2 regions of the Aeromicrobium sp. P2_G6 genome follow, and region 2 is predicted to be linked to the other one. Evidence: predicted binding sites of a transcription regulator. Region 2 holds the regulator's gene; the other holds the start of a gene.
The links. The regulator HrcA, encoded in region 2, represses chaperone genes, less so after heat shock. The targets are predictions, from matches to a motif close to TTGGCACTCGNNNNNNNCGAGTGCCAA.
Positions count from the first base shown of each region.

Region 1: a site for HrcA is predicted at 1,819-1,845, ahead of groES (co-chaperone GroES). Genes of this name have one in related genera too.

Region 1 covers NZ_JBFUFH010000006.1:146,670-150,078, reverse strand. The annotation lists gene AC1DVU_RS18525 (LamB/YcsF family protein) at 1-509, opposite strand, end outside; gene AC1DVU_RS18520 (class I SAM-dependent methyltransferase) at 595-1,749, opposite strand; gene groES (co-chaperone GroES) at 1,970-2,263, shown strand; gene groL (chaperonin GroEL) at 2,348-3,409, shown strand, end outside.
Region 2 covers NZ_JBFUFH010000002.1:614,761-618,169, forward strand. The annotation lists gene AC1DVU_RS09480 (DUF3097 domain-containing protein) at 1-499, opposite strand, end outside; gene AC1DVU_RS09485 (hypothetical protein) at 492-935, opposite strand; gene hrcA (heat-inducible transcriptional repressor HrcA) at 995-2,011, shown strand; gene dnaJ (molecular chaperone DnaJ) at 2,041-3,189, shown strand; gene AC1DVU_RS09500 (histidine triad nucleotide-binding protein) at 3,186-3,409, shown strand, end outside.

The DNA.
Region 1 (3,409 bases), on a different contig from region 2:
TACGCACGATCGGCGAAGCCTTCGCGGATGATCGGGATGCCGGACGCCTCGGCGATCGACAGCGACACCGAGCCCGGCAGGCCCAGCAGGGGGAGTGGTGTCGCGAGACTCTGGAGCGCGTCCACCACGGCCTGCGCCTGGACGTCGTCGTCGACGATCGTGTTGTAGAGCGCGCCATGCGGCTTGACGTACGAGACGATGCCGCCGGCCGCCCGCGCGATCTCGTCGAGCAGCAGCAGCTGGCTCAGCACCTCGCCGGTGAGCTCCGCCGACGGCAGGTCGAGATGAACGCGGCCGAAGTTGTCGCGGTCCGGGTAGCCGACCTGCGCGCCGATCGCGACGCCCTTGGCGACGGCCGCCTCGCAGGTCGCCCGCATGAGCTCGGCATCTCCGGCGTACGCGCCGCAGCACACGTTGGCGCTCGTGACGACGTCGAGCAGCGCGATGTCCTCGCCGGACTCCCAGCGAGGCCACGACTCGCCGAGATCGGCGTTGAGGTCGATCCGCATGCCGCCAGCCTATGCCCCGAGATTTGGATGCCGGCGCACCACGAAGTAGTCGGCCATGGTGCACGAGAATCCAAATCTGGGAGGTTCAGAGGCGTTCGACGAGGTATGCCCGGCCGTCGCCCAGGACGCGCGTCATGATGATCGTCGCGGTGTTGGGCCCCTTGAGCTTGAGCCGGCGGATCAGCTCCTCGGGGACGATGTCGACGCCGCGCTTCTTGACCGTCAGCGTCCCGATCCGCCTCACCTGCAGCGCGGCCTTGAGCGGCTTCTCGCGGAACGGCAGCTCGTCGACGATCCGGAACCCGCGCGCCAGCGGTGTCGCATGGGCGCCGTCCGAGGCGACGTACGCGATGTGCGGGTCGGGCAGCCAGCCGCCGATCGTCGCGGCGAGCTCGCTGACCAGGCCCGCGCGGATGACGGCGTCGTCCGGCTCATAGAGGTATGCCCCGACGTCCGCAACCGCCACGGGCTCGCCGGTCGAGACCAGCCCTGCGCCGGAGGGCAGCACGGTGGCCCTGCGGGTCGCGGTCGCGAACGGCGCGCCCCACAGGCATGCCTCGACGAGGCTGCCGCCGTCGCTGACCCATTCGGCCTCGACGCCACGCGGCACCGCGTCGTGGGCGAGACCGGGCATGAGCTTGGCGACGGCTCTGCCCGCCAGCAGCTCGCGCACCCAGTCCCACGGCGGCTGCAGGTCGGAGGTCGAGAACGTACGCCCTCGGCCGTCGCGGCGGGCCGGGTCGATGAAGGCGACCTCGTCAGCACCGATGTCGACCGAGCGGGCGTCCTCGCACATGACGTCGCCGTCGAGGTCGAGCGCCCGCAGGTTGGCCGACGCGATCGCGGCGCGTACGGGATCGAGCTCGACACCGCGTACCCGCAGGCCAGCACGTGCCAGCGCGACCAGGTCGCCGCCGATGCCACAGCCGAGATCGACGACGGCCGTGGCGCCGGTGGACGCAAGCCGGGCGGCGCGGTGCGTGGCCACCGGCATACGCGTCGACTGCTCGAGGGCGACGTGGGTGAAGTACATCCGCGCTGCGTCGGCGCCGAACTTCGGCACGGCCTTGCCGCGCAGGTGGTTCTGCGTCACCGCGGCCGCGACGAGCTCTGAGGCGTACGTCTTGCGGAGCCGGGTGCCCAGCGCCAGGTCCGACTCGACGCCGGCCCGCTCGGCGACCTCGTCGAGCAACAGCTGGCCCGCAGGGGACAGCAGCTGCTCGAACGTCGCCAGATCCATGGAGAGCAGTCTGCCGTGCCGGACACACATACGTGGACGACGTGGGGCGAGCGAGCCTTGAACTCGCGTTTAGCACTCCCTTGGGTCGAGTGCCAGCACCGTGCTAGATTTCGTACTGGCACTCTCGCCATGAGAGTGCCAAGCATCGGTGAGTACGACCCCCGCGACGGCGTGCCCACCAGCGTCCAACGTTCCACCGCCTGAAAGGGGAGGTCGACACGTGTCGGTCACCATCAAGCCGCTCGAGGATCGCCTGGTCATCCAGGCTGTCGAAGCCGAGCAGACCACTGCATCAGGTCTGGTCATCCCGGACACTGCCAAGGAGAAGCCCCAGGAGGGCAACGTCATCGCCGTAGGACCCGGTCGGGTCGACGACAACGGCAACCGCGTTCCTCTTGACGTCGCCGTCGGCGACAAGGTCATCTTCAGCAAGTACGGCGGCACCGAGGTCAAGTACGACGGCCAGGAGTACCTCATCCTGTCCGCTCGCGACGTCCTCGCTGTCGTTTCGTGATCTGACGCCCCGGCGCCCCTCCGTGGGCGCCGGGGCTTCTCACGTTCCCCCCGTCGCACCCAAAATTTTTGAAAGAAGCTGACAATGCCCAAGATTCTCGAATTCGACGAGAACGCCCGCCGCTCGCTCGAGCGCGGCGTCGACAAGCTCGCCAACACCGTCAAGGTGACCCTCGGCCCCAAGGGTCGCTATGTCGTCCTCGACAAGAAGTGGGGCGCACCCACGATCACCAACGACGGTGTGACCGTCGCCCGTGAGGTCGAGCTCGACGACCCGTTCGAGAACCTCGGCGCCCAGCTGGCCAAGGAAGTCGCCACCAAGACCAACGACGTCGCCGGTGACGGCACGACGACCGCGACCGTCCTGGCCCAGGCCATGGTCCACGAGGGCCTCCGCGCCGTCGCCGCCGGCGCCAACCCAGTCGGCCTCAAGAAGGGCATCGAGGCTGCCGTCGAGGCCGTCGTCAAGCGCCTGCACGAGGTTGCCCGCGACGTCGACGACGTCAAGGACATGACCGACGTCGCAACCGTCTCCTCGCGTGACGGCGTCATCGGCCAGCTCATCGCCGAGGCCTTCGACAAGGTCGGCAAGGACGGCGTGATCACGGTCGAGGAGTCCAACACGATGGGCACCGAGCTCGAGTTCACCGAGGGCATGCAGTTCGACAAGGGCTACCTGTCGCCTTACTTCGTCACGGACACCGAGCGCATGGAGACCGTCCTCGACGATCCCTACATCCTCGTCAACCAGGGCAAGATCTCGTCGGTGAGCGACCTGCTCCCGATCCTCGAGAAGGTCGTCCAGGCCGGCAAGCCGCTGTTCATCATCGCCGAGGACGTCGACGGCGAAGCGCTGTCGACGATCGTCGTCAACAAGATCCGCGGCACGTTCACCTCGGCCGCCGTCAAGGCGCCTGCGTTCGGTGACCGCCGCAAGGCCATGCTGCAGGACATCGCGACCCTCACCGGCGCGCAGGTCGTCACGCCTGACGTCGGCCTCAAGCTCGACCAGATCGGCCTCGAGGTGCTCGGCACGGCTCGCCGCGTCGTCATCACCAAGGACGACACCACGATCATCGACGGCGGCGGCGACAAGGCCGAGGTCGATGGCCGGGTCAGCCAGATCAAGGCTGAGATCGAGAGCACC
Region 2 (3,409 bases):
CGCCGAGGCGCCGGTCGGGTCCGGGGGAGAACTCGTCGACGATCGAGGAGAGGTCGTCGATGCCGCCGAGGTACTCGACCGCCACGCCCTCGATGCGCAGGTCGTCGCCCCACACCTTCTCGACGAGCTCGGCGTCGTGGCGCCCCTCGACATAGATGCGGCTGGGCAGCGCGACGCGGGCCTTGGCGCCGACGACGGCGCGCGAGCCTGATGCCGTACGCCCTGAGCTGGCCTTGGTCGCGGCTGAAGGCGGCCGGAGGTTGACCGGCTTGCCGTCGAGCAGGAAGCCGGGGCCGAACGGGAACGACCGGCGGACGAGGCGGCGGTCCTCGAGGATCATCATGCCGAGGTCCTTCTCGATGATCATGACCTCGCCGCAGAACCCGGTCGTGGCGTCCTCGACGACCATGCCGTGCTCGACCACGACGTCGACCGTGCGCCCCCGAGGTGGCTTGCGCCAGTCACTCGACAGGACGTCAGTGCCATAACGGTCAACCATGCAGTGCCCCCAGAAGTCGTTGATGCAGCGTCTCGACGTCGTCCTTGGTGATGTCCGGGCCGAGGACCGTGACCTCGCCGTCCATCAGCCCCAGTGCCAGGTCGACCGCGACCGGCCAGCTCGGTGGCACCTGCGACGGGAGGTCGTCGGCCCAGAGGTCGCCGATCGCGACGTAGCGAGTCGTCGCGTCCAGGCCGATGTGCGTCACGGTCATGACGAGCTCACCGCCCACGGGTCCGTCGCCGAGGTGCGCCACCTCGGCGAACCAGTCGCCGCCGAGATCTGTTGCCCAGACCGACGCCATCTCGCCGCCCTGCGACTCGTGGGCGACCGTCGTGCCGTCGTCGAGCGTGACGAGGCGCGGAGTGAAGGTGAGGGATCGCTCAGCGCCCTCGACCACGATCGCGCCGTCGGCATTCGTCTTGATTCCGGGCACATCGCTAGACTGGCACTTGACCAGGGAGAGTGCCAGCAGGCTCGCGGAGAGGGGATTGTATGTCTGACGATCGCCGCCTCGACGTGCTGCGAGCCATCGTGGAGGACTACGTCGCCACCCAGGAGCCGGTCGGCTCCCGCTCGTTGCTCGACCGGCACCAGCTGGGAGTCTCGCCCGCGACGATCCGCAACGACATGGCGGCGCTCGAGGACGAGGGCTACATCATGCAGCCTCATACGAGCGCCGGACGCATCCCGACCGACAAGGGCTACCGGATGTTCGTCGACCGGCTCGCGACGGTCAAGGCGTTGTCGCCGGCCGAGCGCCGGGCCATCGAGACGTTCCTCACGGGCGCGGTCGACGTCGACGACGTGGTCCAGCGGTCCGTACGTGTGCTGGCCCAGCTCACCAACCAGGTCGCGATCGTCCAGTACCCCTCGCTGACCCGTTCGACGGTCCGGCACATCGAGGTCGTGGCCCTCGAGGGTGCGCGCGTGCTGCTCGTGGTGATCACGAGCAGTGGCCGGGTCGAGCAGCGCATCATCGAGCTCGTCGAGACGCCGACGGATCAGCTGATCGGCGAGATCCGGTCGCGGATCACGCACGCCACGGTCGGCCAACGGCTGCCCGAGGCCTCGCTCCGGCTGGCCGACATGATCGAGACGTTCGCGCCCAACGACCGCCCGATCGTCACCGCGATCGTCACCACGCTGTCGCAGACGTTCACCAACGAGCGTTCCGACGAGCGCATCGCGGTCGGCGGCACGGCCAACCTCGCCCGGTTCGGCAGTGACTTCGACACCGCGATCAAGCCCGTCCTCGAGGCGATCGAGGAGCAGGTCGTGCTGCTCAAGCTGCTCGGCGAGGCAACAGGAGGGCTGACCGTCCGCATCGGCACCGAGACCGGCAACGAGAGCCTCTCGAGCACGGCTGTCGTCTCGTCGGCGTACGGTTTTGACGACCAGGCCCTCGCCACACTCGGCACCGTCGGGCCGACCCGCATGGACTATCCCGCAACGATGGCCGCCGTCGGCGCCGTCGCCCGCTACGTCGGCCGCATGCTGGCCGACAACTGACCCCACGTGATCAAGGACACCCACCACTGATGGCCCAGGACTACTACGCAACTCTCGGCGTCGGCCGCGAAGCGACCGCCGACGAGATCAAGAAGGTGTACCGCAAGCTCGCGCGCCAGCTGCACCCCGACGTCAACAGCGCGGCGGACGCCTCCGATCGCTTCAAGGAGGTCACGGTCGCCTACGAAGTGCTGTCCGACCCGCAGAAGCGCTCGACGTACGACCGCGGCGGCGACCCCCTGAGCGCTCACGGCAGCGGCGGGTTCGGTGGCCAGGGCTTCAACTTCGACGACATCATGGACGCGTTCTTCGGCCAGAACGCCAGCCGCGGGCCGCGGCCGCGCACGCAGCGCGGTCAGGACGCACTCCTGAGGCTCAACGTCGACCTCGCCGAGGCGGCGTTCGGCGTGACCCACGAGATCAAGGTCGACACCGCGGTCACCTGCACGACGTGCAAGGGCAGCGGTGCGGCCAACGGCTCACAGCCGGTCACCTGCCGCACGTGCCACGGTCACGGCGACGTGCAGCACGTCCAGCGCTCGCTGCTCGGCGACATCCGTACTTCCCGGCCGTGCCCGACGTGCCACGGCTTCGGCACGATCATCCCGGACCCGTGCCRGGAGTGCGCCGGTGAGGGGCGCGTACGCTCGCGCCGCTCGATCTCGGTGACGATCCCCGCCGGCGTCGACCAAGGCACCCGCATCCAGCTCGCCGGCGAGGGCGAGGTCGGACCGGGCGGCGGACCAGCCGGCGACCTCTACCTCGAGATCAACGTCTCCAGGCACCCGGTGTTCCAGCGCAAGGGTGATCAGCTGTTCTGCCAGATCTCGGTGCCGATGACGGCGGCCGCGCTCGGCACGCACCTCGACCTGCCGACGCTCGAGGCCGACCTGCCGGAGCCGCCCGAGGGCTCGACCACCGTCGAGCTCGACGTCGCGCCCGGCACCCAGTCGGGCGACACGCTGACGATCAAGGGCCACGGCGTGCCGCGCCTGCGTGGCTCGGGCCGTGGTGACCTCAAGGTGCAGGTCATCGTCGAGACCCCCTCCCGCCTCGACGAGCAGCAGCGCGACCTGCTCGTGCAGCTGGCCAAGCTCCGCGACGAGGAGCGCCCCGAGGCGCTGATCGCCAACACGCACAAGGGCGTCTTCGGCAAGATCAAGGACGCGTTCAAATGAGTATGAGCGATCCTGACTGCCTGTTCTGCAAGATCGTCTCGGGCGACATCCCCGCCGAGATCGTGTCGACCACGGAGCACACCGTGGCGTTCCGCGACCTCGACCCGCAGGCGCCGACGCACGTGCTCGTGATCCCCAAGCGGCACGAGCCCGACGTCGGCAGCCTCGCCGCGGCCGACCCCGAGGCGACGATCACGCTCCTCGCCGAGGCCAGGCAGAT